DNA from 2 places in the Stenotrophomonas sp. 78350_Sma genome. Region 2 is predicted to be linked to the other one. Evidence: riboswitches for the same ligand, from Rfam matches in the RefSeq annotation. Region 2 holds a riboswitch; the other holds the start of a gene.

Region 1 (15,922 bases), 1.1 Mb from region 2:
TCAAGCCAGCAGGAACCGCCGTGAACTCCCAGCCCGCACCGATCACCGCCCTCAATCACACGCTCGACAACGAGCCGCAGCAGATCACTGCGCCGCTCACCCATTCGGCGGCATTCCTGGTGCTGAAGGTGAAGGATGACGAGGCGTCGATCGCCAAGGCACGCGAGGTGCTGGCCAGCACCGATGATCTGATCAAGAACACCGCCATCCGCGAGATCGAGCGCACCTTCACCTGCAACGTGGCCATCGGCCACCGCGTGTGGCAGCCGCTGGTGGGTACCACACCGCCGCGCGAGCTGAAGCCGTTCCGCGAGATCAAGGGTGCGACCCACACGGCCGTGTCCACACCCGGTGACCTGCTGTACCACGTCCGTGCACGCACGATGGACCTGATCGTGGCGTTCGAGCGCAACCTGCTGATGGCCTTTGGTGATGCGGTGGAAACGGTCGATGACGTGGCCGGCTTCCGCTACTTCGATGGCCGCGACCTGCTCGATTTCGTTGACGGCACCGCCAACCCGGAAGGGCTGTCGCTGCCGGAAGCCACCATCGTGGGCGAGGAAGACCCGGAGCATGCCGGTGGCAGCTACGTGGTGGTGCAGAAGTACCTGCACAACCTCGATGCGTGGCGCGCACAGAAGACCGAAGCGCAGGAAGCGATCATCGGCCGCACCAAGCACGACAACATCGAGCTGGACGATGCACCGGCGGATGCGCAGAAGTCGCACAAGACCCTGTGCACCATTGAAGACGCCGACGGCGAGCACGAGATCCTGCGCGACAATATGCCGTTCGCCAACCCGGGCCGTGGCGAGTACGGCACCTACTTCATTGGTTACACCCGCCGCCTGTGGGTGATCGAGAAGATGCTCGAGCGCATGTTCATCGGCAATCCCGCGCCGCTGCACGACCGCATCCTGGACTTCTCCACCGCCACCACCGGCGTGACCTTCTTCGCGCCCTCGCGCAAGGCGCTGGCCGACCTGGGCGATTGATCGCGCCGGGCCATCACGGCCCGCCATCTGCCTGTCATCTATGGCGCCGACCATGGCGCGCTGGATGGGAGTGCAGGAGGCCGGCGATGGCCAAGACTGGGAACGGGACCGGCGTGCGGCGCTGGTGGCGGCCACTGGCCGCGTTGTTCGGCGCGTTGGCACTGGGGAGTGCCAGCGTTTCCGCGCAGGATGCCCCTGCGCACTGGATGGCCTACGCCGCCGCCGTGGGTGGCCAGCTGCAGCAGCGCCTGCAGCAGGAACAGGATCCGCAGGCGCAGCGCGTGCTGGAATGGCTGCAGGCACATCCGGATGCGCCGACGCCGTTGCCGGTGAGCGTGTGGATCGCGGCGGATGGTCGCATTTCGAAGCTGGAATTCGACAGCCTGGGTGATGCCCAGGTCGACGCCGACCTGCGCGCGACCCTGCAGGCCGCGCCGTTGCAGGCGGCCCCACCGGCCGACATGCGCCAGCCACTGCGGCTGGGCCTGCTGCTTACCCAGTAGATCCACGCCATGCGTGGATGTGCCTGGTAACCGACCGTGGTCGGCAGGCGCGCGCCAACCACGGTTGGCGACTACCGGTGTTCCTCAGCCACGCATGGCGTGGCTCTACTGCGTTGCCACCTGCGGCTCGCGCGCGGCGGCGCTCCATGCACGCAGGCCGAACACGGCCAGGCCGAGGAAGAACACGTACAGCGCGGCGGTCACGTGCAGCGACTTGAACAGGTAGGCGCCCACGTAGACCACGTCCACCGCGATCCACACCCACCAGCAGGCCACGTGGCGGCGTGCCTGCCACCACTGGCCAACCAGGCTCAGTGCGGTCAGCATCGCGTCCAGCCACGGCAGCGCAGCGTCGGTGAAGGTGTGCATGCCGGCTCCCAACGCCACGCCACCGCACAGGCCGATGGCCAGGTCGCGCAGCAGCTTGCCGCGAGCCAATGGCACGATGCGGATGCTGCCGTCGTCGGCGGCGTGCTGCCGCCAGTTGAGCCAGCCATAGACCAGGAAGCCACCGAAGGCGATCTGCAGCAGGGTGTCCGAGTACAGCTTGGCCTCGGCGAACACCACGCCATACAGCGTCACCGACAGCAGGCCGACCGGCCACGCCACCAGCCGGCGCCTGGCCATCAGCCAAACGCCGAGGATGCTGCACAGCGCGGCGGTCCACTCCAGCATCGCGCCGCTCACAGCGCGAACGTCACCGACAGGCGGGCCTGTCGCGGTGCGCCGGGGAACAGGTAGTAGTCACCGCCGCTGCTGCCGGTATCGCGCCAGTAGAAGCGGTTGAACACGTTGTCCACCGACAGGTTCCAGGTCACCGCGCGCTCGTGCAGGCGATGCTGGAAACGCAGGCCCGCGTCGAACACCGAGTAGTCGGGCGCGCGCACGCCACCGTCGGCGCGGGCCACGTTGGCACCGGCATAGCGCCAGCCACCGGTCACATCCAGGCCCTGCACGAACGGCAGCGCATAGGCCACGTGCACGCTGGCGCGCACCTTCGGCACGTTCACCAGTTGATGGCCTTCATAGGCCGGTGTGCCGGTGTCGCGCGCGCGCGCCTGCAGCACGCTGGCGCTGGCCACGATCTGCAGCGCATCGGTCAGCTGGCCGTTGGCGGTCAGCTCCAGGCCGGTGTGGGTCTGCGTGCCTTCCTCAACGAAGGTGTAGCCGACGTCGCTGTTGTCGGGCTTGGCGTACTGGTACGGCTGCGAAATGCGGAACACCGCCGCGCCCAGCGTCAGTGCTTCGACCGGCACGTACTTCACGCCCACTTCCAGCTGCCGGGACTGCACCGATGGCAGGAAGGTATCGGCGTTGCTGGTCCAGAACGGCGCTTCCTGGCCCAGCGAAATGCCGCGCACGTAGCTGGCATAGGCGTTGAGCTGGTCGGTGGCCTTCCACACCACGGCGGTCTGCGGCAGGAAGCGCGACAGACGGCTGTGGCGCTGCGGGGTGCCGCGCTTGTCGTAGGCGCGCTCGTCCAGGCGCACGAAGCGGCCGCCGGCCAGCCACTGCCAGTCGTCGCCGAAGCTCATCCGGTCCAGCGCGAAGAACGCGGTCTGGCGGCTGTCCAGGCGCCGTGCGGACGGCCCCGGCATCTTCGGCGACGGCACGAACACCTGCACCGGTGCGTCGTGGATGTTGCTGGTGCCGACGTACTCGTTGACGCTCGGGCGCTTGTCCACGGTGCGGCGGAAGTAGTCGGCACCGAGGGTCAGCTCATGGCCGACGTTGCCGGTCTCGAAGCGGCCACGCAGTTCGGCACGCGCCTGCTGGTTGCGGCGGGTGTCGTCCGGGCTGCGGTAGTCGTAGACGTCGTAGTCGCCATTGGGCGCGAAGTAGTTGCCCGGCACGCTGCCATCGGCGCACTGCGTGGCGTAGTAGCAGCCATAGGCGAAGGCGACGTTGTCATCGATCACCGACCGGCTGTGGCCCACCGACACGCGCGACTGCCAGGCGTCGTTGAAATCATAGGTGTGCAGGGCGGTGATGTTGGTGCTGGCGATATCCACCGGGCGCTGCCACGGCTGGTAGCCGAGCAGGTGCTCGCGGTCGACGCCGCGCGGCAGGTCGCGCGCGCCCAGCAGCTGGTAACCCGACACCGAACGCTGCGAGCTGGTCTGGTAGTTGGCATCCACTTCCAGCTTGCCGCGCTCGCCGATCAGCCAGTCGGCGGCCAACGAGTAGAAATTGCGGCGGCCATCGGCGTGCTCGACATAGGAGTTGCTGGAATCCCACGCGGCATTCAGGCGCAGGCCGAAACGCGGGGTGATCCAGTGGCCGACATCGACGGCGACGTAGCGCGAGCCTTCCGAATCGGTGCCGAGCGTGGCAGTGCGTACCTCGGCCGGGCGCTTGCCGATGTAGTTGATGATGCCGCCCGGTGCCATCACGCCTGCGGCCAGGCCGGCTTCGCCCTTGAGAATTTCCACCGACTGCACATTCTCCAGCGCCAGGCGCTGTTCGCCGGCGATGGACAGGCCGTTGAAGCGGTAGCCGGTGGCGGCGTCCAGGGCGAAGCCACGGATGGCGATGTTCTGGTAGTAGCCCACCGGCGCGTAGGCATCGCCCAGTGAGGCATCGTTGCTGGCCAGCTCGGACAGCGAACGCACCTGGCGGCGGTCGAGGTAGTCACGCTCGAGCACGTTCACCGAGGCCGGCGTGTCCTTCCAGGAACCACCACCGAAGGCATTCACGCGCGAGGTATCGGCCTTCGGTTTGCCGGCCTGCACGCGCACTGCTGCCAGTTCGGTCGGCGAGCGTTCGGCGCCGGTGGCAGCCGCATCGGGGGACGCTTCGGCGTCGCTGGCGTGCAGCGGCAGCGCGGCGCAGAGGGCGAGGGAGAGCAGGGTGGGGCGCAGGCAGCGGTTCATTCGGTTCGTCTTCGGACAACAAGGGAGACGAAGCGACGGCGCGCAGGTGCACCGGCCCATGAAGGGGGTATGGCTGCGGCTCAAAGCTCCCTACGCCGGTGCAAACCGGATCAGGTTCCAAGGGACTCTCTCAGCCTGGCAGATCCAGGCACCCCCGCTTCAGGTGACCATTTCACTACAAATGGTACGGATTTGCGAGCCGGTGCCCTTCAGGCTGCGGGGTCAGATCCCTTTCCGCAGGAAAGGGATCTGACCCCAACGGTGTCCCAACCGGGTCACGCGACGGCATGCAGGGCCTGCAGCAGTGCCTGTCCCGGCGCGCTGTGGAACCATGCCGGATGCCCCAGCATGAAGGGCTGCCACGCTACGTCGGCATTGGCGGTCGAGCCGGTGACGCCTTCGAAGTACTCCACCTCGGACAGTGCGAAGTCGAAATGGACCATCGGCAGCAGGTCGGCCAGCAGGCGCACGCGTGCCGCCGACAGCGGCAGCACCTGGCGATAGCCGTCGAGCAGGGCCAGCGCGATATCGATGCGCACCGCCTCCATGCCGTGCTCCAGTTCCAGCCACGCCACCGCGTTGCGCTCGATCGCCGTGGCGAGGTCGAACAGCGCGCTGGTGGGCGAGGCCAGGCCGAAATCCAGCACGGTACTGATCTGCCCATCGCGCCACAGCAGGTTGGAGACATGCCAGTCGTTGTGCGCCCACAACCGTGGCTCGTCGCGCAGGCGCTGGGCCAGGCCGGCATGCCACGGCAGCACGTCGCGCCGCAGCTGCGCTTCCCATGGAATGCGCGCGAGATAGCGGGCCAGCCCGGGGCGCTCGTGCAGCCCTGCCTTGATGGCCGCGATCGGATCGTCGGCACGGATCAGATCGTCGCGCGCGACCAGCACATGGGTGCTGCGCTGAGGCGCGTGGTAGCTGGCCGCAGCACGGTGCAGCTGCGCGAGTGCACGCCCGGCCTCGCGGGCCTGCGCGACATCGGTCAGCAGCGACCACGACACGGCATCGCGGTACAGGTCCTCGCCGACGCCGATCGCATGCAGCTCGAAGGTCCATTCGCCGTGTTCGACCGCAGTGCGGCCATCGGTCGCCGGCAGCACCTGCACCACCGGTACGCCCGCTGCGGCGAGATGGGCGATGAAGCGGTGCTCTTCTTCCAGGCAGGCCGCGCTGCGCACGCTGTGGTGATGGCGCTTGACGAACACCGCGCCGTCCACGCCGCCGACGATGGCGGCGGCCGACAGCGGTCGCGGGCTGTGCCAGCGGGGATGGCTGTGCTCGTCCAGCTGCGGGTAACGCGCACTCAGCCATGCAATGTCCGCCGCGCTGATCGGCGGCCAGTCGGCAGCGACCTCGTCGTTGTTGAGGCCCTGCACGCGGTGGGAGGAAGAAGTCATGCCGCAGCCCCAGTGGGGAAAGTCACATCCAAGGCTGCGCATTCAACGCCATGCGCGCGGCCAACGCAAACGGGCGGGTCATCGACCCGCCCGTGCCTGCATCAGCTGCGATGATGCCGTCGCGCCGCTTACCAGCCGCGATGGCGGCCGCGGTCGTTGTAGTAGCGGTTGTCGTAGTAGCGCTGGCGCTGCCAGCGACGGTCGTCGCCACGCTCGTAGTAGCCGCTGCGGTAATAGCCACGATCGTAGCGGCGGTCGTAGCGGTTGTCGTAGTAACGGTTGTCGTAATAGCGACGGTCGCGGCGGTCGGACGTGGTCAGGTTGCCGATCGCGCCGCCGGCCACGGCACCGCCGACAGTGGCAGCGGGATCACCGTTGGAGAGCAGGTTGCCGGCCACGCCACCGACCACGGCGCCGACCAGGGTGCGCTTGTCCTTCCTCGACATCGCGCTGGCATCGCTGACCACGGCAACACCGGCCACCAGTGCCAGGGCCATCGCCAGACCACGGAAGCTGAGTGTGGAAGTACTGAGCATGTTCGTTCTCCTGTGGGGTGCATGCCACGCTGGGCAGGGAGGGCGCGGGCGCCCCGGCTGCCGTGGAGACCACGCTGACGTTCCAACATTGCCGGAACATTGCTTGGCCCACCGTGCGGCTTGCGCATTCATCTAGCGGCAGGCGGCATGAAGCAAGGCTGAAAGCGGCCGCGGCCGCTCAGCTGGCAGAAAGGGAAAGGGCCGCGCATGGCGCGGCCCTTCCCTGGTCTGCAAGGCGCCGGGGGCTCAGACGCCCATGGCCTTCTGTGCCTGCCGGGCCTGCTCCTGCTGGGCGTCCAGCTGCTGATGCAGCACGTTCGGCGCGCCCTGCACGGCACCGCTGCTGAGCGCCAGGCTCTGCTCGCTGGCTGCACGGGTCTCCACCGCCACGCGGCTGGCGGCGGGGTCGCCGATCGTGCCCTGCACGGCAAACAGGCGCTCACCGTTCGGGCTCGGCACCACCGTGTCGATGCGCTGCAGGCCGGCGGCATGCGCCTCCTTGGTCAGGGCCGCGGCGGCGCTTTCCAGCGCGTGGCGATCCTTGAAGGTGCCTGCCGGCATCAGTTCCAGCCCCTTGCTGGCCTGGATGAAGAGCGGATTGCGCGGGTGCCGTTCGTCGTTCAGCAGCGGGCGCTCGCGGGCTTCCCTGATTGCCTCCAGCGTCTTGGCCCCGACAATGCCGTCGGCCACCAGGCCGTTGTCCTTCTGCAGCTGGCGCACCGCCGCGTCGGTGTTGCGGCCGAAGCGGCCATCCTCGATCAGCGGCTTGCCGTCGGCACCGACGTAGCCGAGGTGGCCCAGTTGCTCCTGCACTGTGCGCACGCCCTCGCTGTGCGCGCCCTGCTTGTACAGTTCGGCGTGCGGGGTGGCAGCGGCCTTGTGCTCGGCGGCCGGCTTGCCCTGGGTCTGCTCATGCGACTGGGTGCGGTTTTCCAGCAGGTCGCGCGCCTTGGACAGCGGGTCGGAGGCGTACAGCTTCCAGTTCGGGTGGTCCTTCACCTGCTTGAGGTAATCCTCGATGGGCATGGTGTGCACGCCCTTGCTGCCGGTGGACTGGCTGATCAGCAGCTTGTCGGTGTTGGGGTCGCGCACCACCATCACGATGTGGTCGATGCCGTTCCAATGCTCGTGGCGGGTCTTGGCCGTATCCAGGCCGATGATCATGCCTTCCTTCAGCGCATCGGGCTTCAGGATCGCGTCGCGGTCAAGCAGCACGCCGGACTGGTCGAATGCCTTGCGCACGATGCCACCGGAACCCAGGTTGCCCAGGTCGATGCGATCGGCCTTGCTGAAGACCGCATGCCCGGCCTTCTGGTTGATCTCATCCATGGTCCGGTTCTGCAGCGTGCCGACCCAACCGGAACAGTCGATGTAACCCTGTTCCACGTTCTTGCCGCTCTTGCCCGGCACATGCAGCGCGTGGCCCGGAATATTGATGGCGTATTTGACGTGGTCGTACTTCACGCCGGCCTCGTAGGCGGCCTGCAGTTCGATGCCCGGCTTCGGCGCGGCGGCGGCCGAAGCGGTCGCCGCCAGCGCGGCTGCACCGGCTGCCACGGCGGCGCTGGCCTGCACCGGCGCTGCCGGGGTCTGACCCTGGCTCTGGCCTGGGGCCACCGTCTGCGGGGCGATGTTCTTTTCCGGAATGCTGATCGCCGCGTACTTGTGGATGTAGTAGCTGGAGAAGGTGCGCGCCAGGTCGCCATCGTTCATGCCACGCATCTCGGCCAGAGTGTGGCCGGTGAGCGCTTTGGCATCGGAGCCGATCTGGTTGAGTACGTTGCGGCGCATGTTGATCTCTTCACCATGGCCGTTGCGGACCACGCCGAAGGTGCCGGTGGCGATCGCGGTCTGCACCGAACCATAGCCGGCGCTGCCCTGCTGGTGGGCCAGGTACAGGTCCAGGCCGGTCGGCGTACTGCCGCCGGACAGGTACGGGTGACCGGTGCGTTCGTTGCGGCGTGCCATCGAGTCCAGGTTGTCCTGGTACATCTGTGCGGCCGCTTCGGTGTTGCGGGTCGGGTCGAACTCGTGGCCGGTCAGGTGATACTGGCGCGCGGAGCCGGGCACGAACTGGAACAGGCCCTTGGCGCCGGACGAGGTGTTGTGGGCGCGCTCGTTGAAGGTGCCGCCGGTCTCGATGTGCGCGAAGCGCATGAAGTCATCGACCGGAATGCCCTTGTGCCGGGCGACCTGCTCGACGATGTCCAGGACTTCCTTTCTGCTGTAGTCATGCTGTGCCATGACGTCTTCCTCGGGGTTGATGGAGCGGCGCGTGCCGCGAATCGCCAACCGGACTCATCCATGAGTCAAGAACATGTCGGTCAACAGGGAACCCGCGTGTGGCGGGTGCTATCAGGGCGCGATGTACTGCTGGGTCGCGCTGTCGAAGGTGTAGTGCACGGCATCGCTGGCAGCCAGCGCACGGGTCTTGCCCGGGGCGTCGATGGTGGTGCCCTTGAAGGTCACGGTCAGTCGCGGCAGGCCATTGCCGTCGGCAGCGAACGCCAGTTCGCCATCGCTGTCGGTGCAGGGCATCACGTTGCCCTCGTCGCAGGCGGCGCTGTTGTCCTCGCCGGTGCGCACCGAACCGACATAGCGCCAGACCTTGCTGTCCACGTCGTCTTCGCTGCGCTTGGGGTTGAACAGCAGCAGTGCATAGCCGGTGCTGCTGACGCCGCGGTCGAAGCTGCTGGTCGGCACCGCCAGCAGCAGGCGGCCGTCTGCGGTGCGATGTTCAAGCGGCTTGCGCCGGGTATCCACATCGTCGGCCTTGTCATAGGCGCCCAGTGCGCCGATGGTCCATTCCTGGCCACGGAACTTCCAGGGCTTGTTCGCATCGCTGCCGGCCAGCACGAAGGTGGCCTCGGCGAGATTGGCGCGGTCATCCGGGCCGGCCGGCGACTGCTCGCCCGGCTTGCCGTAGTGCTCGCGGGTATCCCAGGAGAAACCCGTGTAATACGTGGTGCCGTCGAGGGTGAAGGTGTGGCCGAACCAGAAGGTCGCCACACTGCCGTTCTGGACCTCGTAGGAGGTCGCGCCATCACCGTCCACCTGGTAGGTGAAATACATCACGGTCGGCGCGTCGGGCGGGGGGACGGCGGTGTCGGGAGAGGTGTTCTGCATCGGGGCAACATCCTGTCGGGGCGCATCGGCAGCCTGCACGGGGGCACCAGGCTGGGAGGACGAGGGGGCCGGATCGGCGGCGCTGCAGGCCGCAGCGGAAAGAGAGACGAGCAGGCACGCCGCGAATGCGCGCAGGGGCCGCAACGGCAGGGTCCAACGTAGCTCGGGGGGGTGATGCATGCGCCTCTCCATGGTCAGCGTTGCCGGGCCAGACGGCCGGCAGGAAACCGCACCCCATCCACCAGGGACGGGAGCGAGGACATGAGCCGGCCGATTCCTTCGACCTCGCATTGAAAACCCATGCCGGGTCATCTTGGCACAGAACGGCGGCCGGTCAAAGAGGGCGGTGACAGATGCCCTTGCAGTGTGATCTGGTTCTCAGATCTTGCCGTCGCGCAGGTAGTCGAACAGCTCGGCGTCGCCCTTCAGGCCCAGCTTGAGCATGGCGTCGCCCTTCTGCCGGCTGATGGTGCTGACGCTCTTGTGCAGCTGCAGCGAGATCTCCTTCACCGTCATGCCGGTGCCGAGCAGCCGCAGCACTTCCACCTCGCGTGGCGACAACGGCTTGCCGTCGCCCTCGCGCATGCGCCAGCTGCCCGCAGCCTCGACCCGCTCACGCAGGCTGCGGCTGATGTAGGGCTGGCCCCGGTAGACCGCCTGGATGGCCTGCGGCAGTTCGTCCATCGACGAGCTCTTGTCGACCAGACCGAGCACACCGCTGTCGAGCACCATGCGCAGGATCGCCAGGTTGTTGGAGACGCTGAGCATCAGCACCGGCAGGTCGGGGTAGCGGCGGCGGATCATGCCGATCATTGCGAAGCCGTCTGCCTGTGGGCTGCCCGGCATGGAATAGTCGGTCACCAGCAGGTCGCAGGGGTGGCTGCCGAGCAGGGCCATCAGCGCCTGCGCGCTGTCGGCTTCACCGACCACGCGACCGACCCCGCTCGATTCGATGACGGCGCGGGTACCGATACGGACCACCGGGTGGTCGTCTGCGATGATGATGCGCAAGCTCATGCTCTAGTATGACCACCGGGCAGGCCGGACCGCGACCATCGCGGACCCTGGCAGGATTCTAGGAGATCGACGCCGATGCGTAGCTGGGCTGTTCGCGGGCTGGTCCTGCTGCTGGCCGCACTGGTGCTGCCGGTGGCGCTGGCACAGGCGGTGCCTGGGCTGTTGCCGCTCAGTCCCCTGCAGCGCGAGTACCTCGCCGCCCATCCAAGCATCGTCGTGGGCCAGTATGACAGCGGCTGGCCGCCGTTCGAGTCCCTCCGTGATGGCCAGCAGGTTGGCCTGGGGCCGGATTATCTGTCGCTTCTTGCCCGTCAGTTGGGCGTGAAGGTCGAGGCCCGGCGATATGCCGACTGGACTTCCGTACTGGATGCGGCCTGTCGTGGCGAGATCGACGTGGTAATGAATGTCGGTCTCAGCGCCGACCGCACCCGGTGCATGGTCTACACCGCTGCCTATGGCGAGGCGCCGTTGGCGCTGGTGGGGAGGCCAGGCGATCTGCGTGCTTCGAACATGCCCGACCTGGACGGATTGCGGGTGGTCATCGAGCAGGATTTCCTGACCGGCCCGCAGGTGCGGGCACGTTTCCCACGTGCGGTGCAGCTTGTCGCAAACAGCTCGTTGGCAGCGCTGCAGATGGTCAGAGACGACAAAGCTGATGTCTACATAGGCAATGCCTACGTCGCCACCGAACTGATCGCTCGCCAGCACCTGCAGGGTGTCGTCCTGCTGCGTCCGAGCGACCTGCCCCCCGAACGGCTGCACTTCGGCGTTCCCAACAGCAAGCAACCGCTGGCCGAAGCGCTGGACCTGGCGCTGGCCGCGACCAGCCAGGCCCAGCGCGATGCACTGGCACAACGCTGGCTGCCCCCGCCGCAGTGGTCGGCATCGGCACAGCTGGCGCTGAGCCAGGCCGAGAAGCGGGTTCTGGAACAGCCGTTGAAGATCGGTTTCGCGCCGAACGCCGCCCCACTGTCGTTCGCCGACGAGGATGGCAAGCCCAGCGGCCTGGCCAGCGAGTACCTGGGGCGGCTGATGCAGGCCGGTGCCAACCTGCAGGCGCAGAACAGCCATGACTGGTACGAGGTGCGCGAGAAGGCGCGTCGCGGCGAGCTGCAGGCGGTGATGGGCATTCCGGTCGATTCGCATTACCTGGGCCCGGACTGGGTGTTCAGCCAACCCTTCATCAGCGTGCCGAACGTGATCATCAGCCGCCACGACAGCCCGGCCCTGCTGGGTCTGTCCGACCTCCAGGACAAGCGTGTGCTGCTGTCCGATCCGGAGCGCGTTCGTGGCTATGTGCTGCAGCAGGCGCCGCAGGCCAGGATCGTCGCCGCGCGCAGTGCCGAACAGGCCATGCAACGCCTGATCGATGGCGAGGCCGACGCCTACGTGGGTAATCTTGCGCTGGTCGACCACCTGCTGCGCACGCGTTTCCCGGGGCGCCTGCAGGTTGCCGCGCCCGCGGGCTTCAACGACCAGCTGGCACTGGCCGTGGAGCGCCGGCATGCGGCGCTCGCCACGACCTTCGATCGCTTGCTGCTGCAGATGACGCCACGCGAGCGCGAAGCGCTGCGCGACGACTGGCTGGCGGTGGAGTACCGTAACGGCGTCGACTGGCGAAGCACGCTGCGCTGGGGTGTACCGCTGCTGCTGGTGCTGCTGACCGCGCTGCTGGTGCATGGCATCGGCTACTGGCGCCTGCGCCGTGAGGTGGCCGGGCGCCGCCAGCTGGAGCAGCGCCTGGCCGAAGTGACCGACAACCTGCCTGCCGTGGTCTACCAGGCCCGTCGCGAGGTTGATGGCACGCTCAGCTTCCCGTTCATTGCCGGCGACCTGCAGGCGCTGTTCGGGATCACCCGGCAGCAGGCCGAGCAGGACGCCAGGACATTGCTGGAACGCGTCGAAGAGGACGATCGCGCGCGCATCCTGCAGGCGGTCGAACAGGCCGCGCACCAGTTCGCACCGCTCATGCTGGAATTCCGCCTGCGCGGCAATGGAACAGGCCCGCGTTGGGTGCGCACCCAGGCGCAACCCTATGCCGCCGAAGCCGGTGTAGTGACCTGGAGTGGCTACTGGGTGGATGCCAGCGAGGCCCGTGCACAGGCGGACGCCCTGACCGCAGCCAAGGCCGAGGCCGAGCAGGCGGCCGAGGCCAAATCCCGCTTCCTGGCCACCATGAGCCATGAGATCCGCACGCCGATGAGTGGCGTGCTGGGCATGCTGGAGGTGCTGGCGCATTCGCCGCTGGATGCCGAGCAGCAGCGCATTCTCGGGGTTATCGAGGACGCGGCGCAGATGCTGCGGCAGATCCTCGACGACATCCTCGACTACTCGCGGCTGGAGGCCGGCGCACTGCGCCTGGAACCGGTGCCGCAGCGGCTGCGGCCATTGCTGGAAAGCGTGTGCCGGTTGTTGTCGGCGCAGGCCAGTGCACGTGGACTGGACCTGCAGGTGCAGATCGACCCGCAGCTGGCGGCGGCGCACGAAGTGGATGGCGTGCGCCTGCGCCAGATCGTGTTCAACCTGCTCAGCAACGCCATCAAGTTCACCGTGCACGGCGAAGTGCGGCTGCAGCTGGAGGTGCTGGGGCCGACCGCCGAAGACGGTAGCCAGCCGCTTCGCCTGAGCGTCACCGATACCGGCATGGGTATCGCGCCGGAAGAGTTGCAGCACCTGTTCGCGCCGTTCACCCAGGCCGGCGCCTACATCCAGCGTGACCACGGTGGTACCGGCCTCGGCCTCAGCATCTGCCATCGCCTGGTGCAGATGATGGAGGGCGAGCTGGAGCTGCACAGCACGCTGGGCGAGGGCACCTGTGCCGAGGTGCGGCTATCGCTGGTGGAAGCGGGCATTGCCGATGCTGAAGCGCTGGTTGCCGAACAGGCACAGGCTGCCCTGCTGCCGTTGGCGCTGCGGCAGGCGCGCGTGCTGGTGATCGAGGATCATCCGACCAACCAGGCGATGATGGCCTGGCGGCTGCAGCAGTTGGGCGTGCCGCATGTGCTGGTCGGTGATGGCCAGCAGGGCCTGGATCATCTGGCATCAAAGTCCTTCGATCTGGTCATTACCGATTGCCGGATGCCGGTGCTGGATGGTTTCGCCTTCACCCGCCTTCTGCGTGAGCGCGAGGGACGCACCGGGCAACCGCGGCTGGCCGTGCTGGCGCTGACCGCCAGCGTGCTGGACGACGATGCGCGTCGCTGCCGTGAAGCCGGGATGGACGAGGTGCTGGCCAAGCCGTTGTCATTGGCCACTCTGCGCGCGGCATTGCTGCGCTGGTTACCGCAGGCGCAGGGGCATTCGTTCGAGGAGCCGGTGCCGGAGTCCGCCGCCGCCGGCGCGATGCTGCCTGATCTGGCCACGCTGCAACAGCGTTTCGGTTCGCAGGCCGTGGCCGAGCAGTTGCGCGACAGCCTGCTGCAGGCCAGTGAAGGTGACCTGGCCGCTGTGCAGTGCGCGCTGCAGGCCGGCGACCGTGAGGCTGCCGCGCTGCACCTGCATCGCCAGGCGGGCGGATTGGGTGCAGTGGGGGCGACGGCACTGGCCGGGCAGGCCAATGCACTGGTCGAGCGCCTGCAGGATGCGGCCGAGACCGATCCGGTGCCATTGTTCGCCGCGGTGGCGGCATTCGTGGCGCGGCTGCAGCAACAACTGCAGCGCCTGGCTCACTGAGCCGACTGCTGCTGCAGGTAGGCGATCACCAGCGCGCGGCGTTCGGCGCTGGGGAAGGCGTTGTACATGCGCGTGCCAGGCACCACGTGGGTGGGCGACTGCAGGAACGCATCCAGCGTCTGCGCGGTCCAGGTGATGTCGGCGCGGCGCATGCCATCGGAGTAGCCGTAGTCGGGCAGGCTGCCGGCGCGACGACCGATCACGCCGTGCAGATTCGGCCCGAAGCGGTGGATGCCCCCGGCTTGCACGGTGTGGCAGCCGGCACACAACTCGAACGCGCGCTGCATGGCCTGTTGGTGCGCCTGTTCCGGCGTGGCCGGTGCCGCAGGCGGACGCTGGCAGGCCGTGGCGACCAGGGCCACGGCAACGGCGATGAGCGGGAGTGATGCACGCATGGGCGGGCAGGATAGCGACGCAGCGGGGCAGACGGGCTGCGACACGCGGTCGCAGCCCGGTGCGATCACATACCCGAGTAGTTCGGGCCGCCGCCGCCCTGCGGGGTCACCCAGACGATGTTCTGGGTGGGGTCCTTGATGTCGCAGGTCTTGCAGTGCACGCAGTTCTGCGCGTTGATCTGCAGCCGCGCGTTGTCGGCGTCGCCGACGAACTCGTACACGCCGGCCGGGCAGTAGCGCGCTTCCGGACCGGCGTACTCGGCCAGGTTCACCTTCACTGGAATGCTCGGGTCCTTCAGCGTCAGGTGGCTGGGCTGGTTTTCGTCGTGGTTGGTGCTGCTCAGGAACACCGAACTGAGGCGATCGAAGGTCAGCACGCCATCCGGCTTCGGGTAGGCGATGCGGGTGTGCCTGGACGCCGGTTCCAGGCAGGCGTGGTCGGGCTGGGTGCGATGCAGGGTCCACGGTGGGTTGCGCACACCCAGCTTGGGAAGCAGCCACTGCTCTACGCCGGTCATCAGCGTGGCCACGGTCTGGCCCTTCTTGAACCACTGCTTGAAGTTCTTGGCCTGCTGCAGTTCGGTGAACAGCCAGCTGGCTTCGAATGCCTTCGGATAGGCGCTCAGTTCATCGTGCTGGCGGTCGGCGGCCAGCGCGTCGAACGCCGCATCGGCGCACAGCATGCCGGTCTTGATCGCCGCGTGGCTGCCCTTGATGCGGCTGGCGTTGAGGTAGCCGGCCTCGCAGCCGACCAGCGCGCCGCCGGGGAAGACCGTCTTCGGCAGCGACAGCAGGCCACCGGCGGTGATCGCACGCGCGCCGTAGCCGATGCGGGTGCCGCCTTCCAGGTGCTTGCGGATGGACGGGTGGGTCTTGAAGCGCTGGAATTCCTCGAACGGGCTCAGCCACGGGTTCCTGTAGTCCAGGCCGACCACGTAGCCGATGGCGACCTTGCCGCCGTCGGCGTGGTACAGGAACGCGCCGCCATAGGTATCGCTGTCCAGCGGCCAACCGGCGGCGTGCACCACCAGGCCCGGCTCATGCTTGGCCGGGTCGATCTGCCACAGTTCCTTGATGCCGATGCCGTAGGCCTGCGGGTCCTTGCCTTCGTCCAGTTTGTAGCGGGCGATCAACTGGCGCCCCAGGTGGCCGCGTGCGCCTTCGGCGAAGATCGTGTACTTGGCCTGCAGCGCCATGCCACGCTCGAAGGCCGGGCCGATGCTGCCGTCCTTCTCGATGCCCATGTCGCCGGTGGCCACGCCGATCACTTCACCGTTGTCGCCATACAGCACTTCGGCGGCGGCGAAGCCCGGGAAGATAGCCACCTCCAGCGCCTCAGCCTGCTGTGCCAGCCAGCGGGTCACTTCGCCCAGGCTGATGATGTAGTTGCCTTCGTTGTGGAAGC
Region 2 (15,922 bases):
CGGCCCTGCCAAACGCAAAGAGGGCGGGCCTTGCGGCCCGCCCTCCTCGTATTGCCTTCAGGCTTCGATGGATCAGAAGCGCTGGTTGTACTGGATGAACAGGAAGCGGTCGTAATCCAGCATCGGGTCCAGCTGCACGGCGCTGGCGTTGGTCACCGCGTAGGTGATCGGCGGGGTCTTGCCGAACACGTTGCGGGCACCGACGGTCACGCTGCCGTTCCACGGAGCCTGCCAGGTGGCCGAGATGTCGTGATAGACGATCGCGCCCTTCTTGTTGGCACCCAGGCCGCCGGTCCAGCCACCGTTCTCGGTGTAGTAATCCGGCTGGTTGCACTCCAGGCCATTTTCCTGGTCGTAGCAGAAGTCGCGGAAGCCGCCGTAGTAACGCATGGTCCAGGTGGCCGACAGGTCGCCCTTGGTCCAGGTGGTTGCCAGGGTGCCGCGGACACGCGGGTAGTTCCAGTAGCCTGCGTAGTCATCCCATGCAGCGCCCTTGGTGGCCTGCTGACGGAAGCTGGTCAGGTAGTTGGTGTCCAGGTTGAACGACAGGGTACCGAAGCTGTATTCCGGCATACGGTAGCGGACGCCGAAGTTGTAGCCTTCGGTTTCCAGCGAACCCAGGTTGGCATTGCCGCGGCTCAGGCCGGTGACCTGCTGGCCATTGGCAACGTCGCCACGGCTGTACTGGTCACAGAAGGCCTGCACACCGTTCTGGTAGCACTGGTTCAGCACGTAGTTCGCCGACAGCGCGGTGATCACGTTGTCCACGGTGATCTTGTACCAGTCCAGCGAGACGTTCAGGCCGCTGACGAAGCTCGGGCTCCACACCAGGCCCGCGGTGCGGGTCTTGCTGGTTTCCGGCTGCAGCTTGTCGTTGCCCACGCCCGAGTTGAACGGGTTGTTGCCCTGGGTGTCACGGGCACTGATCGGACGACCAGCAGCGTCGGTCTGACGGAAGTCGGACGCCAGGCCTTCAGCACCGCAACGGGCGGCAACGGCCGGGTTGCTGCGCTGGCCGAACACGGCATCACACGGATCGGTGAACTTGTCGAAGGTCTGCGAACCACCGCCGAAGGTGTCGTCCAGGGTCGGGGCACGGAAGCCCTCGCCGTAGGTCGCACGCACCAGCAGGTCGTCGATCGGCTTCCAGGTCACGCTGAACTTGCTGTTGACCGTGTTGCCGAACTTGTCGTAGTCCGAGTAGCGGCTGGCGATATCCAGCGACAGCTCCTTGGCACCCGGCAGGTCACGCAGCAGCGGCACCATCAGTTCCAGGTAGAACTCGTTGGTCTTGTACTTGCCTTCGGTCGGCTGGGCGGCCAGCTCGGTGGTGTAACCCGAGGAGGACAGCGCGTCCGGGTGGTCGTAGCCCGACACTTCACGATGCTCGTAACCGGCAGCGAAGGCGAACTCGCCCGCATTGCCCGGCATGTCGAACAGCGAACCGGTGATGTTGGCGAAGTACTGCTTGCTCTTGCTCTGGCCGGTCGAGTTCAGCAGGGTGTTGATGTACTTCAGCGCATCCGGGGTCGCGGCGCTGGCGCCGCCCAGCAGGTCGAACGGGACGCAGCTGCCCGGGCTGGTGCCCAGCGCGATCGGGTTGGCAGCGGTGCCGCACTGGGCGACGCCGTTGGCGTTGATGAACGACGGGCCGAGGGCGTTCTTCAGTGCCAGCAGGTTGATGTTGCCCGAGCTGGTCTGGGTCACATCGAACTGGTTGTAGTTGATGCCCACATCCCAGTCGAACGGACGGTTGTTGAAGTCGAAGTTGCCTTCCAGGGCCGCGTCGAAGTGCAGCGACTTGACGTTGTTCTGGGTGATGCGCGGCAGTTCGAAGATACGACGGCCCCAGCCACCGATGTCAACGCCGGCGCCCGGGTTGGCCCAGTTGCCCAGCGGGTTGTAGATGCTGTCCTTGCTGATCGCCACCGGGAACTGCGGCTGCGAGGTGCCGGTCAGCGGGTAGCCGGCGATCTGGCGCTTGGAGTCACGCTCGGAGTACATCGCCGTCGACTTCAGACGCAGGTTGTCGTTGATGTCGTAGCTGGCCGAGGTGAACATGGTCTTCGACTCAGCGCCCTGGTTCAGCATCATCTGCTGCGAGGCGTTGTAGTAGTCGTCCAGACCAATCAGGTGGTAGTTGTTGAAGTTGTTCGACGGCTGGCCAACGCCGACCGGGGTGTCCCACGAACCGGTGTGGTTGACCACCCAGGTGTTCGGGACCCACTTGCCAGCCTTGTTGTATTCACCAGCACCGGCGGTGCCTTCGGCACGCGGATCGGTGAAGCGGCCCCACGGGCCCGCCGGGCTCAGACCGTCTTCCTTGTGGCCCTGGCCATAGGAGTACTGGGTCAGGCCACGATCCTTGGCCCACACCGGATCTTCCTTGATGTAGTTCGCGCCGAACACGATCGAGGAGCGCTCGCCGGTGGCACCCAGGGTCAGGCTGTACTGGGTCTTGGAACCGTCGCCGTGGCTGTTCTGGCCGTAATAGGCACTGGCCTCGGCGCCGTCGAAGTTCTTGCGCAGGATGATGTTGACCACGCCGGAGATGGCGTCGGAACCGTAGATCGCCGAGGCGCCGTCCTTCAGGACTTCAATGCGCTCGATCAGCGAGGTCGGGATGGTCGACATGTCGGTGAAGCCGGCCAGGCTGGTGCTCCAGCGCTTGCCGTTGACCAGCACCAGCGTGCGCTGCTCACCCAGGTTGTACAGGCTGACGTACTGGCCGCCCTGTTCCGGGTTGGACGCCAGCACGGCCGCCTTGCTGAAGGTCTGGGTGCCTGCCACGGACAGGTTCTGCAGCAGGTCGCCGACGCTGACCAGGCCCGAACGCTGGATGTCCTCATGGCTTACGGTGAGGACCGGCTGGGAGGTTTCCACATCCACCGAGCGGATGCGGGAGCCGGTGACTTCCAGGCGATCAAGGGTGGTCGGGGCACTGGCTTCCTGTGCGGAAGCAAATGCCGGTGCCAGCGCCAGCGCGATGCCGGCGGGCAGCAGGCCCAGCCGCACGGCAGGGGTGCGAACGTTCATCAATCTCTCCAAGGTACGTGTTAGTAGCGTGTTAAAACGCTCCAGCACGTTACGATTGCGTTGCGATGCTGTATTTGCGCGACCCAACCGTAGACTTTGCAGAGTGTGGCGGGAGCAAGCCGCCGTTTTCCCTGAACCGGGAAGCAGACTGCCCATAACGGGCACGGAAGGCCCGGGCGAAGCTGCAGCAGTTGTCGAATCCGCTGGCTGCGGCGACCTCGCCCACCATCATGTCGGTGTCGCGCAGCAGATCGGCGGCCCGCTCCAGGCGCAACCGTGCCGAAAGCGACTGGGGGCTCTCTTCATAAAGGCTCTGGAAGGTCTTGGAGAGGTACCAGCTGGAGAAGTTGGTCAGTTCGGCGAGTTCGCCGATCCGCACCACCCTGTGGCTGTTGCCCTCCAGATAGAGGCGGGCACGCTGCATGCGGCCGAACACCTGGCGCTTGCGGCTGCGTGAGCGACCGGGGCAGCGCTGTACGTTGTCGGCTAGGTCACGCTGCAGGCCGGCCAGATGCAACAGCAGCGGCCGCAGCGCCTGCGCGGGCAGGCCGCTGTCGAGCGCATCGCGCCACAGGCGCAGGGCAACGCGGGCGTCGCCGCGGCTCATGCGACCACGACCGGCATACAGGCCGCAATCGGCCATCTCGGACAGCACCCGCATCGCCTCCGCATTCAGGCTGAGGCCCACGCACAGTCCGTTACGGCCGGCCTGCACCAGCGGGCGCGACTCCTTCTCGAAGGCGATCCACTCGCCATGGCGCAGGCGGAAACGCCCTTCCTTGGCTTCCACCCAGGAGCTGCCCCGGACCTGCAGCCAGACCGTGAAGCTTGACCCTGCCGTCTGCAGGCTGCCGAGCCGGGCCACGCCCATGCAGGTCGGCGCGAGATCATCGAGCGCCTTGTCGAGGGAGACGGTTTGGCCACGATCGGCCAGCGAGAGTTGACGCATGGGGCACCACGGGTTTGCCTGATACAGGCTTCCGTTTTGCCTAATCAGGTGTCAGCCCGTCAGGAAAATCCGCCGAGATCGCCACGAATTCGCGGCGAGAACTCCACGAAGAAATCACGAAGAGATATTTTTCTTAAGGATCAACGACTTGAGAAATGCCGGGAACAGGGCTGGCGCCGACCGGGGCAGCTGCATGACGCCGATGTCAGCGCCATCGCTGACCGCCAGGGCGACGTACAGATCCCGGCCATCGGCGCTGGCACTGATGCCGTTGCCCGCGCTGAGCCGCTGCCGGTCCAGGCAGCGCTCGGGGGCTTCGGTCCCGGCCTGGATATGGATCAAGGTCGTACCGCACGCGGTCGAATTGCCGAGATACCCGATGCCACCGGTGCCTGCCACCGTCCAGGTGCGATAGCGCCATCGGCTGGGCCGGTCTTCACTGACCTGCTGCACGCTGGCCGGGGACAGTGCCGCATCCACCGACCACAAACCGCCGGACGCCAGGCGTGTGAACAGCACGCGGCCATCACCCCGATCGAAACGTGCCTGGGAGACGCCATCGATGCTGGCCAGGCGGCGCCAGGGGGTTACGCTGCGATCGAACAGGCTCAATCGGGTGCGCTGCTCTGCATCGCGCTCGACCACCAGCAACTGTTCCGGGGTTGCCCCGTACAGGGCCTGCAGGGGCTGATCGACCGGAACCGGCAACGGTTGCAGGTGCTCGTCGCGCGGCGCGATCTCGTAGACCACGGTGCGCCCATGCTCATCACGCCCGACCACCAGCAACTGGCGGCTGTCGGCCGACCAGTCCGGCGCCTGCCGCCCCTCCGGACGCAGGCCCTCGATCGGCCGCAGTGAATCGGGCCGCTGCATGTCCGCCCACCACAGCGCGAAACTGCCGGAACGATCGGATGTGAAGACCAGCTGGCGACCGTCGGGCGCCGCCATCGGCTGCCCGTCACGCCCGCTGGACGCGAACAGCCGCTCGGCGCTGCCGCCGGCCATCGGCACCTTGAACACGCCGAACTGGGCACGGCGGTGAACGAAGGCCAGCACGTCGCCGTGGCGTGACACCGCAGGCCATTGTGCGTCGTCGAGGCCGGCATCACGCAGGGTGCGGCGCTCGACGTCCAGGTAGTACAGCCGCACCTCGCTGTCCACGCGCCGGCCGAACACGATGCTGCGACCATCGCCCAGCCAGGCCCAGCCACGCTGTTCGGCCGATTCGTTGGTCAACTGCTCCAGCTCGCCGCCCCCGGCCGGCATCCGCCACAGGTCGCCCATCTGCGGATTGCGCACGAACACCAGCCACTTGCCGTCGGGCGAGTAGCGTGGCGCGTAGTCAAAATCATCCTGGTCGACCGCATAGTCCAACGCCCGCCACTGGCCGCTGGCCAGGTCGAGCACACGGATGCCGCGATGGGCATAGCGGCCCACCATGCTGCCAAAGACCAGGCCGCGGCCATCCGGAGTCCAGTCGAAGCTGAGCAGTTCGGTTCCGTCGCAGCGGGTCGCCTGGCGCACACCGCCGCCGGTCGCGCTGGCGATCAGCACCTGGCAACCGCCGTCGGCTCCAAAGCGGGCAAAAGCGATCTCGCGCCCGTCCGGTGACCAGCTCGGGAAGCGGTCACTGGCTCCCTTCGGCGGCAGCGCCAGCTGCCGGGCCGGCGCATTGCCCGAGGTCTGCACCTTGATCGCGCCACCACCGGCGCCGTCCTCGTTGGCGCCTTCGTAGGCAACCTGGGAGCCATCCGGCGAAAGCGTGGGATAGGTTTCAAAACCACTGGTGGCGGTGATCAGGCGGTAGGGACGCTGCGGGCTGCCGATCACCCGCACGCCGTTCTCGACCGCGGCATCCACCGGTGAGCTCGGCTCCGGCCCACGCCGGAGCAGCAATGTGGCCATGACCAGCAGCGCGGCCAGCATCATCACACCCAGCACCCACAACAGCTGGCGGCGCAGCTGGCGCCAGCCGCGCCGGCGTGAAGGCGCTGCCGGCACGGCCATCGCCGGAATCGTGCCGGTACCGTCCGGCGACGGCATCACGTCCGCAACGGCTACCGCTTCCACTTCCGCCACCGGCTCGAAGTCGTCCAGCGCCTGCACCGGCACCAGCAGCCGATAACCGCTCTTGGCGATGGTCTCGATGTAGGCCTGGCTGTTGTCGTCGTCGTTGGCGAACGCCTTGCGCAGCTGGGTGACGGCCTGGGTCAGCACGTCATTGGTCGGCAACGTATCGGGCCAGACCTCGGCAAACAGCTCTTCACGGGTAACCACGCGCCCCGGCTGCCGCATCAACACGCGCAGCACGCCCAGCGCTTTCGGCGTCAGCCGCCGCGGACGGCGCGCGCCTTCGACCTCGACCTCACGCGAGGACAAGGTAATGACGCAGTCGCCGACCTGCACGCGGTCGGCCTCGATGGGCGTGAGTTCGCTGCTGTTCATTTTCCGCTATACAGTAGGGACGGGACCTGGGCAGGGCTCACCAGCAATACCGTCCCCACCGTCCCTGGACAGGGTCATCGAAAAGCCAGATTCCGCACAAAGCATCGGCGCATACCGCAAAAACAATAACGCCCCCGGATATTAGCCTAAGCCGGTTACCCCGCCTATGACGGGGTCGACACTCAGGCTCTCTCTCGCCGACGCATTCACATAATCTGCATCACTATTCGCGCCCTTTTGGGCGCGAAATTTTTATCTGGCGTTCATTTTCACATGCGCCGAAGCATGGTCAATCCGACCAGACGCGACACCACCAGGCCGATATACATGACGCCTGCGAACTGTTCGAGCATCACCAGGGCCCGTGCCTGCGGGTGCAGCGGCACGACGTCGCTCAATCCAACACCGGACAACAAGCTGAAGCTCAGATAAAGCAGCTCCATCCAACTGCGCTCGGGGCCCGCGGTCGTACCCTGGAAACTGCCTGGATACCACTGCTGGCACACCGCGAACGCAAAGGCGAACGCCCAGGCCAGCAGGGTGAAGGTTGCCCCGGCCGCGAACAGCTCGTCGCGGGTCACTCGATGGTCCTGCAGCATGTAGGCGATCAATGCCCCCGCCGTATAGAAGTACAGCAGGCTTTCCAGCAGCTGTGCCGTGGTCAGCAGCGCGCTGCGGTCCAGAAGCGCCCCAGCCAGCGAGAACACCACCGAGGGAATGGCCAGCAGCAATGCCAGCCAGGTTCCCAACGGGCTGCGCTGGACCACCCACAGCGCCAGGCCGAGCACCGCCATGCCGAACATGCCCAGCGCCGCCCGGCCAGCGGCGGTGTCATCCAGCGCGGGATACAGCAGGACCGCCAGCAGCTGGGCCCCCAGCAGCCATGCCGAGGGGTGGCGGCGGGCGATTGCCAGCCAGCGGGTGGTCAAGGCAACAGGCATGGCGTCCTTTCCGCTGGGCAGTGGCCGGAGCATAACGGGTCGCGCCGTGCCACGCCCGGCGGTTCTCCTGGACCGCGGCGCCGTCCAGGCATGGCCCGGCGCTACCGGTGCAGCATCATCCCTGGCGGTAGACCTCGGCACCGGCAGCACGGAACTCCTGCGACTTCTCCTTCATGCCGGCCTCTGCGTAGTCACGTACGTCCTGGGTGATCTTCATCGAACAGAAGTGCGGGCCGCACATCGAGCAGAAATGGGCCAGCTTGTGCGCGTCCTTCGGCAGCGTCTCGTCGTGGAATTCCTTGGCCTTCTCCGGATCCAGGCCGAGATGGAACTGGTCTTCCCAGCGGAACTCGAAGCGCGCCTTGCTCAGCGCGTTGTCACGCACCTGCGCGCCCGGATGGCCTTTGGCCAGGTCGGCTGCATGCGCGGCGATGCGATAGGCCATGATGCCGTCGCGCACGTCCTGGCGGTTGGGCAGGCCGAGGTGCTCCTTCGGCGTCACGTAGCAGAGCATGGCCGTACCGAACCAGCCGATCATTGCCGCGCCGATCGCACTGGTGATGTGGTCGTAGCCGGGTGCGATGTCGGTGGTCAGCGGGCCCAGCGTATAGAACGGCGCTTCGCCGCACTCACGCAGCTGCTTGTCCATGTTCTCCTTGATCAGCTGCATCGGCACATGGCCGGGGCCTTCGATCATGGTCTGCACATCGTGCTTCCAGGCAATCTTCGTCAGCTCACCCAGCGTTTCCAGCTCACCGAACTGCGCGGCGTCGTTGGCATCGGCGATGCAGCCCGGGCGCAGGCCGTCACCCAGCGAGAAGGTCACGTCGTAGGCCTTCATGATCTCGCAGATGTCTTCGAAATGCGTGTAGAGGAAATTCTCCTTGTGGTGCGCCAGGCACCACTTGGCCATGATCGAGCCACCACGGCTGACGATGCCGGTAACACGCTTGGCAGTGAGCGGCACATAGCGCAACAGCACGCCGGCATGAATGGTGAAGTAGTCCACGCCCTGCTCGGCCTGCTCGATCAGCGTGTCGCGGAAGATCTCCCAGGTGAGCGCCTCGGCACGGCCGTCGACCTTTTCCAGCGCCTGGTAGATCGGCACGGTGCCGATCGCCACCGGCGAGTTGCGGATGATCCACTCGCGGGTTTCGTGGATGTGCTTGCCGGTGGACAGGTCCATCACCGTGTCACCGCCCCAGCGGATCGCCCACACCAGCTTCTCCACTTCCTCGGCAATGCCCGAAGAGACGGCGCTATTGCCGATGTTGGCGTTGATCTTGGTCAGGAAATTGCGGCCGATGATCATCGGCTCGCTTTCCGGGTGGTTGATGTTGTTGGGCAGCACCGCACGGCCACGGGCGATTTCGTCGCGCACGAACTCCGGGGTGATGATGTTCTGGATCGACGCGCCGAACGCCTCGCCCGGGTGCTGCTGCAGCAGGCCGGCATCGCGGATCGCGTCCAGCCGCTGGTTCTCGCGGATGGCGACGAATTCCATTTCCGGCGTGATGATGCCGCGGCGCGCGTAATGCATCTGGGTGACGTTGGCACCTGCACGCGCACGGCGTGGCAGGCTGCGCGCGGGGAAGCGCACCGCATCGAGCTTCGGGTCATGCTCGCGATCGCGGCCGAACGAAGAGCTCAGTCCTTCGAGCTGCTCGGTATCGCCACGTTCCTCCACCCAACCGCGACGCAGCTCCGGCAAACCGGCGGACAGATCGATGCGCACCTCCGGATCGGTGTACGGACCTGATGTGTCATAGACCGTGACCGGTGCATTCTCTTCGCCACCGAACAGCGTCGGCGTGCGGGTCAACGCGATCTCGCGCATCGGCACCTGCAGATCCGGACGCGAACCGGGCACGTGGATCTTGCGCGAGCCGGGAATGGGCCGGGTCACGGATTCGGAGAGTTGCTGGGCCTGTTGCTGCAGGGCGGAGAGCTGTGCGTTCATCGGGCATCGTCCAGGAAGGTCAGGGACGAAGCGGCGGCGCACTGCTGCCGCGCCCGGACGGTCCTTGGGCGGAGTCCGGGCATGGCTGCACTGCAAAGCTTCCCTACGCCGGTATGAGCCGGATCAGGTTCCAAGGGACTGTCTCAACCGTGGCCACATGGCCGCGGTACCCCCGCTTCTTGGTGTGCATTAGAGCATAGACCGCCCGCCTCCGGAGTTGCTCCCGGGGTCAGATCCACTTTCCTGCGGAAAGCGGATCTGACCCCAATCGCTATTCGTTAACAGAACCGTGACATCGCGTTCAGTAACGTGCACGCGCATCGTGTCGTCGCGAACGATGCTTATCTCGCCGCCTTCGCGGCTCCTGCCCGGTCTGTGCTGCATGTCGCCGGCCCCTCGCAGCAAGCTCTGCTCGCTCCCCTCAATCCCTTGATCGGAGAAGCTCCTTCATGGTGTTTCGCGTTTCCATCGCACTGGTTCTGCTTCTGGTGCTGCTTGCCGGTGTTGCACCGGGCCCCTTCAATACGGTGGTGCAGTCGGTACTCGCCGATGTCGTCCGCAGTGTCGGCTGGCTCTATCTTCTGGTCGTGTTCCTGGCGCTGACTTTCCTGATGTACTTGGCATTCGGTCGCTTCGGCAACCTGCGCATCGGTGGTGAAGATGCCGAGCCGGAATTCTCCCGCGCCAGCTGGATGTCGATGCTGTTCGCTGCCGGCATGGGCATCGGCCTGGTGTTCTGGGGTGCGGCCGAACCGATCTCGCATTTCAGCAAGCCGCCCGAGGGCCTGGCGCCGCAAAGCATGGACGCCGCGCGCGCCTCGATGCGCTATGCATTCTTCCACTGGGGCCTGCATCCGTGGGCGATCTATGCGCTGATCGGCCTGGCGATGGCCTGGTTCCAGTTCAACCGCAACGGGCGCGGCCTGGTCAGCGACATGCTGCAACCGATCATCGGCCGTCACCATCGCGGCTGGATCGGTCGGGTAGTCAACATCGCTGCCGTAGTTGCCACGGCGATTGGTGTCGCCACCACGCTCGGCTTCGGCACCATCCAGATCGCGGCAGGTATCGAACGCGTCTTCAGCGTGCAGGCCACCGTCGCGGTGCAGATGACCATCATTGCCGTCGCCTTCGTGCTGTACATGGCCTCCACCGCCAGTGGCGTGGAACGCGGGGTGAAATGGCTGTCCAACTTCAACCTGGCATTGGCTGCGTTGCTGGCAGCCATCCTGCTGGTGCTTGGGCCGACCGGCTTCATCTTCGATACGTTCACCACCACGCTGGGCTCCTACCTCAACCAGCTGGTGACGATGAGCCTGCGCATGTCGCCTTTTTCGGGTAGCACCTGGGTGGCGGACTGGACGATCTTCTACTGGGCCTGGTGGATCTCGTGGGCACCGTTCGTGGGATCGTTCATCGCGCGCATCTCGCGTGGCCGCAGCGTGCGCGAATTCGTGATCGGCGTAGTGCTCGCGCCGACGCTGCTGGGCTTCTTCTGGTTCGCGGTGTTCGGCGGCACCGCGCTGTGGGCACAGATCTTCGGCCATGCCGATCTGGTGCAGGCGCTGGGCAATGGCTACGAGACGGTGCTGTTCACACTGTTCGACAGCATGCCGCTACCGCTGTTGCTGTCGTGCATCGCGCTGGTACTGCTGATGATCTTCTTCGTAACCTCGGCCGATTCGGCGGTACTGGTGCTGGCCAGCATGTCCACCGACGAGGCCGGCGACCCACCGCTGAAGCGCAAGCTGGCCTGGGGCATTGCGGTGGCGTTGATCGCAGCGGCGTTGCTGCTGGCCGGTGGACTGGACGCGCTGCAGGGCATGATCACGATCGCAGCATTGCCGTTCGCGTTGCTGATGGTGCTGGTGATGGTGTCGCTGTACCGGGTTCTGGACCAGGAGTACACGCGTGAGCGACGTCAGGCGCAGCGCCAGCGGCACATGATCGATGCGTGGATCGCGCGCGAGATGGCGGCGCAGGAGGAGACGCAGGTGGAGGCGGCGCGGGCGCAGGATCAGGGTTGAGTTTGTTTTGCAGGGCTTGCAGCCCTGCACCTGCTCAATGCAACGGCAACGGCCGAAGCAGGAGCGGCTCTGGGTTGCTGCTGGTTTGGCGGGGAGGGGACAGCTGGCGGGACACGCCGCAAGTACATCCCTGTAGGCTCGGCCACGGCATCCATGCCGTGGACGGTCCCGCCAGCTGTCCCCTCCCCGCCTCCGACAATTTCCCGGTGACGGCAGTAGATCCACGCCATGCGTGGATGAGGTGTATCGAAAAACAAGAAGGGGTCGGATCCGTTTTCCTGCGGAAAACGGATCCGACCCCACCCCAAAGCCCGCGACTGTTGCCGTTGCCTTTGCTCTTGCTCTTCTTTTTTCTTTTCCTGCGGTGGCGGCCACGGAAACTGTCAGGGGCCGGGCGGGTGGGCTGGGCGGGGGTGTCAGCCGCATGGGCCCGAGGCATGCCTCGGGCGGGTTGGGCAGGACGCCCAACCCCGGTCTTGCCGTGTGCGCAGGACAGCGCACACGAGCAAGCGGCTGCCAAGCCTGCAGGGACGGATTCACGGCGTCCCCCGACCAGCCCACCCGCCCGGCCAAGCCTCATATCACTGCCATCACCGCAGAGGGGGCTCAGCCCGGTGGCCGGGAAACCTCAATACCCCGCTGCCTGCCCATCCTTGCGACTCTCCGAAGCACCGTAATACACCCCGGTCTCAGGATCACGCATGATTGCCTGGTAGCCGCCATACGGGCCGTCGGCAAACACGATGCGATGCCCCTTGCGCATCAGCGCGCGCACCGTCTCGTACGGGAAGCCGGTTTCCAGATTCACTTCACCACCGTCGGTCATCGCCGTGGCCTGGCCGGTCGGTTCGGTTGAGCCTTCATGCTGGATGCGCGGTGCATCGCCGGCTTCCTGCAGGTTCATCCCGAAGTCCACCAGGTTCATCACGATCTGCGCGTGGCCCTGCGGCTGCATCGCGCCCCCCATCACGCCGAAGCTGGCATACGGCTTGCCGCCCTTGGTGATGAAGGCCGGAATGATGGTCTGGAACGGGCGCTTGCCCGGCGCGTAGCCGTTGGGATGGTTCTTCTGCAGCACGAACATCTCGCCACGATCCTGCAGGATGAAGCCCAGCCCGGGCGGCGCCATGCCGCTACCCATGCCGCGGTAGTTGGACTGGATCAGCGACACCATCATGCCGTCGGCGTCGGCCACGGTCATGTAGATCGTGTCGCCCTCTTCCAGCTGCTTCGGCGTGCCCGGCTGCACTTCCTTCAACGCCTTGTCCATCGAGATCAGCGCGCGGCGCTGCGCGGCGTACTCCTTGGAGATCAGCTTCTGCACCGGCGCCGGCTGGAACGCCATGTCGGCGTAGAAGCGTGCGCGGTCGGCGAAGGCCAGCTTCTTCGCTTCAACGAACAGGTGTACATGCTCCGGTGAACCGAACGGGATTTTCGAGAAGTCGTAGCCTTCCAGCACGTTGAGGATCTGCAGCGCGGCAATGCCCTGGCTGTTCGGCGGCAGTTCCCACACGTCGTAGCCACGGTAGTTGCTGCTGACCGGCTCGACCCATTCACCGCGGTGGTCGGCCAGGTCCTGGTAACTCAGGTAGCCGCCGTTGGCCTTGAAGTAGTCGCCGATGGTGTGGGCGATCTCGCCCTTGTAGAAAGCATCACGGCCGCCGTCGGCGATCTTCTGCAGGGTGCTGGCCAGGTTCGGGTTCTTCCACATCTCGCCCTTGCGCGGGGCGTGGCCGTTGATCGTGAACTGCTCCTTGAAGCCCGGGTACTGCGACAGCTTCGGCACCGAGCGGTCCCAGTAGTAGGCGATCACTTCGGCCACCGGGTGGCCCTCGCGTGCGTAGCGGATGGCCGGCGCCAGGTTGTCGGCCATCGGCTTGCGGCCGAAGCGATCATGCAGGGCGAACCAGCCATCGACCGCGCCTGGCACGGAGACCGGCAGCGGGCCGGTGGCTGGGATCTCCTTCAGACCACGGCGCTGGAACTCGGCCAGGGTGAGCGATTTCGGCGAGCGGCCCGAGCCGTTGTAGCCATAGAGCTTCTGTGTCTTTGGGTCCCAGACGATGGCGAACAGGTCGCCGCCGATGCCGTTGCCAGTGGGCTCCATCAGACCGAGCGCGGCGTTGGCGGCAATGGCCGCGTCCACCGCCGAACCACCACTCTTCATCACGTCCAGCGCTATCTGGGTGGCCAGTGGCTGCGAGGTAGCGGCCATCGCATGTGGAGCGATCACCTCCGAACGGGTAGCGAAGGTATGGCCGGTGATGCGGTCGGCGGCAAGGGACAGCGCGGGCACGGTGGCCAGCACGGCGGCGGCAAGCAGGGAACGGGCAAGGCGTCGGGACACGGTCGGGTTCCGATGGAAGGGTGGTTCCCCGATCTTCACCGCTGTGGCCTTCACGCGGTATCGGGCAGAGGTCATGGGCGCCTTGAGATCCCGGCGGGAGCGGGCGGGGGGCGGCTGTCGACAGATTCCTGCGAGCGCGGACACAACAGCCCCTCATTCCCGCGCAAAAGACCCACCGAAAAGACTGAATTCCGGTTCACCAAAACACTTTCAGCGGCAACCATCCTTGTGCCGCAAGCGATTGCGCTGGATGCAGCGGAAACCGATAAAAAATCCGTCGCCAGGGTTGACACCGCCGAAATGGCTGTGTTTCTCTCGATCACATGTTGCATCACAACACGCCACCGCGAACCCACATTGAAGCCGCCGACACCGGCGCCGCCTCGCTGCGTTCGATTCTTGTGCTCGTACTTATTACCCAACCAACAGGTGCGGGACGAGCCAGCGTGTAAGCAACAAACACACCGGAACTCATCAAAAACCCGCACCCGCCCCGGTGCGGGTTTTTTCATTTCAGGACCTGGTTTCAGACGCAACCACCATGCACACCGCCAACTTCAAAACCCGGACCCACACCACCGCGACGCCTCGTGGCGGATGTTCGCGTGCGATGCATGGCACCTCCCCCACCGCTTTCCCCTGACCGGCCGGCACGTCACCTCGACGACCGGCCGTTCTTTTTTCTTCCCACCGCAAGGAACCTCCCCCATGAGCACCAACGACCTGCCCCAGACCAAGATCGCCGTCATCGGCTACGGCAGCCAGGGCCGCGCCCACGCACTGAACCTGCGCGAATCCGGCTTCGACGTGGTGGTAGGCCTGCGTCCGGGCGGCCCGACCGAGGTCAAGGCACAGGCCGACGGCTTCACCGTGAAAGCGCCGGCCGATGCAGTAAAGGATGCAGACCTGGTCGCCGTGCTGACCCCGGACATGGTGCAGAAGAAGCTCTACGACGACGTGCTGGCTGCAAACATGAAACAGGGGGCGGTGCTGTTGTTCGCGCACGGCCTGAACGTGCACTTCGACATGATCAAGCCGCGCGAAGACCTGGACGTGGTGCTGGTCGCGCCCAAGGGCCCGGGTGCGCTGGTGCGCCGCGAGTACGAGATCGGCCGTGGCGTGCCGTGCATCTGGGCCGTGTACCAGGACAAGAGCGGCAAGGCTGCCGAGTACGCGCTGGCCTATGCCGGTGGCCTGGGCGGTGCCCGCGCCAACCTGATCCAGACCACCTTCAAGGAAGAGACCGAGACCGATCTGTTCGGCGAGCAGGCCGTGCTGTGCGGCGGTGCCTCGGCGCTGGTGCAGGCCGGTTTCGAGACCCTGGTCGAAGCCGGATACCAGCCGGAGATCGCCTACTACGAAGTACTGCACGAGCTGAAGCTGATCGTCGACCTGTTCTATGAAGGCGGCATCTCGCGCATGTTGGAGTTCATCTCCGAGACCGCGCAGTACGGTGACTACGTCAGCGGCCCGCGCGTGATCGATGCCGGCACCAAGGCGCGCATGAAGGAAGTGCTGAAGGACATCCAGGACGGCACCTTCACCAAGAACTGGGTAGCCGAGTACGAAGCGGGCCTGCCGAACTACAACAGGTTCAAGCAGGCCGACCTGGAACACCCGATCGAGAAGGTAGGCAAGGAACTGCGCGCCAAGATGGTCTGGTTGCAAGGTCAAGCCGCGTAACAACGCGGCACCCCCACCCGCTCTGCAAGGTTCCCCCATGAACTCTCCCACACACCGCAGCACGCCGCCCAACGGCGCGCGCTGGCTGACCCAGGCGCTGGAGGCCGAGGGCGTCCGCACGCTGTTCGGCTATCCCGGCGGCACCATCATGCCGTTCTACGACGCGCTGGTGGACTCGTCGCTGAAGCACATTCTGGTACGCCATGAGCAGGGTGCGGCGTTGGCTGCCAATGGCTTCGCCCGCGCCAGCGGCCAGGTCGGTGTCTGCGTGGCCACCTCCGGCCCGGGCGCTTCGAACCTGGTCACCGGCATCGCCGACGCGATGCTGGATTCGGTGCCGATGGTCTGCATCACCGGCCAGGTCGGCACGTCGCTGCTGGGCACCGATGCCTTCCAGGAGCTGGATGTGTTCGGCCTGACGATGCCGATCGTCAAGCACAGCTGGCTGGTGCGCAGCGTCGATGACCTGCCGCGCGTGGTGGCCGATGCCTTCCGTATTGCCCGCGAAGGCCGCCCCGGCCCGGTGCTGATCGA

The links. Region 2 has a riboswitch for thiamine pyrophosphate ahead of thiC (phosphomethylpyrimidine synthase ThiC). Riboswitches for the same ligand answer to the same signal wherever they lie in the genome.
Region 1: linked by a shared signal. The riboswitch ahead of ACZK4H_RS00725 (TonB-dependent siderophore receptor) and the one ahead of thiC (phosphomethylpyrimidine synthase ThiC) in region 2 are both predicted to bind thiamine pyrophosphate.

The regions. Positions count from the first base shown of each region.
Region 1 covers NZ_CM151182.1:171,172-187,093, forward strand. The annotation lists gene ACZK4H_RS00710 (Dyp-type peroxidase) at 21-995, shown strand; gene ACZK4H_RS00715 (hypothetical protein) at 1,082-1,498, shown strand; gene pnuC (nicotinamide riboside transporter PnuC) at 1,604-2,173, opposite strand; gene ACZK4H_RS00725 (TonB-dependent siderophore receptor) at 2,182-4,371, opposite strand; TPP riboswitch at 4,442-4,537, opposite strand; gene ACZK4H_RS00730 (phosphotransferase enzyme family protein) at 4,647-5,771, opposite strand; gene ACZK4H_RS00735 (glycine zipper 2TM domain-containing protein) at 5,900-6,307, opposite strand; gene ACZK4H_RS00740 (peptidoglycan-binding domain-containing protein) at 6,554-8,551, opposite strand; gene ACZK4H_RS00745 (hypothetical protein) at 8,663-9,433, opposite strand; gene ACZK4H_RS00750 (response regulator) at 9,812-10,450, opposite strand; gene ACZK4H_RS00755 (ATP-binding protein) at 10,526-14,122, shown strand; gene ACZK4H_RS00760 (c-type cytochrome) at 14,116-14,517, opposite strand; gene ACZK4H_RS00765 (electron transfer flavoprotein-ubiquinone oxidoreductase) at 14,583-15,922, opposite strand, start outside.
Region 2 covers NZ_CM151182.1:3,825,181-3,841,102, forward strand. The annotation lists gene ACZK4H_RS17705 (TonB-dependent receptor plug domain-containing protein) at 73-3,036, opposite strand; gene ACZK4H_RS17710 (helix-turn-helix transcriptional regulator) at 3,086-3,985, opposite strand; gene ACZK4H_RS17715 (winged helix-turn-helix domain-containing protein) at 4,100-6,430, opposite strand; gene ACZK4H_RS17720 (ion channel) at 6,700-7,371, opposite strand; gene thiC (phosphomethylpyrimidine synthase ThiC) at 7,487-9,331, opposite strand; TPP riboswitch at 9,414-9,515, opposite strand; gene ACZK4H_RS17730 (BCCT family transporter) at 9,781-11,358, shown strand; gene ggt (gamma-glutamyltransferase) at 11,987-13,705, opposite strand; gene ilvC (ketol-acid reductoisomerase) at 14,414-15,388, shown strand; gene ilvG (acetolactate synthase 2 catalytic subunit) at 15,426-15,922, shown strand, end outside.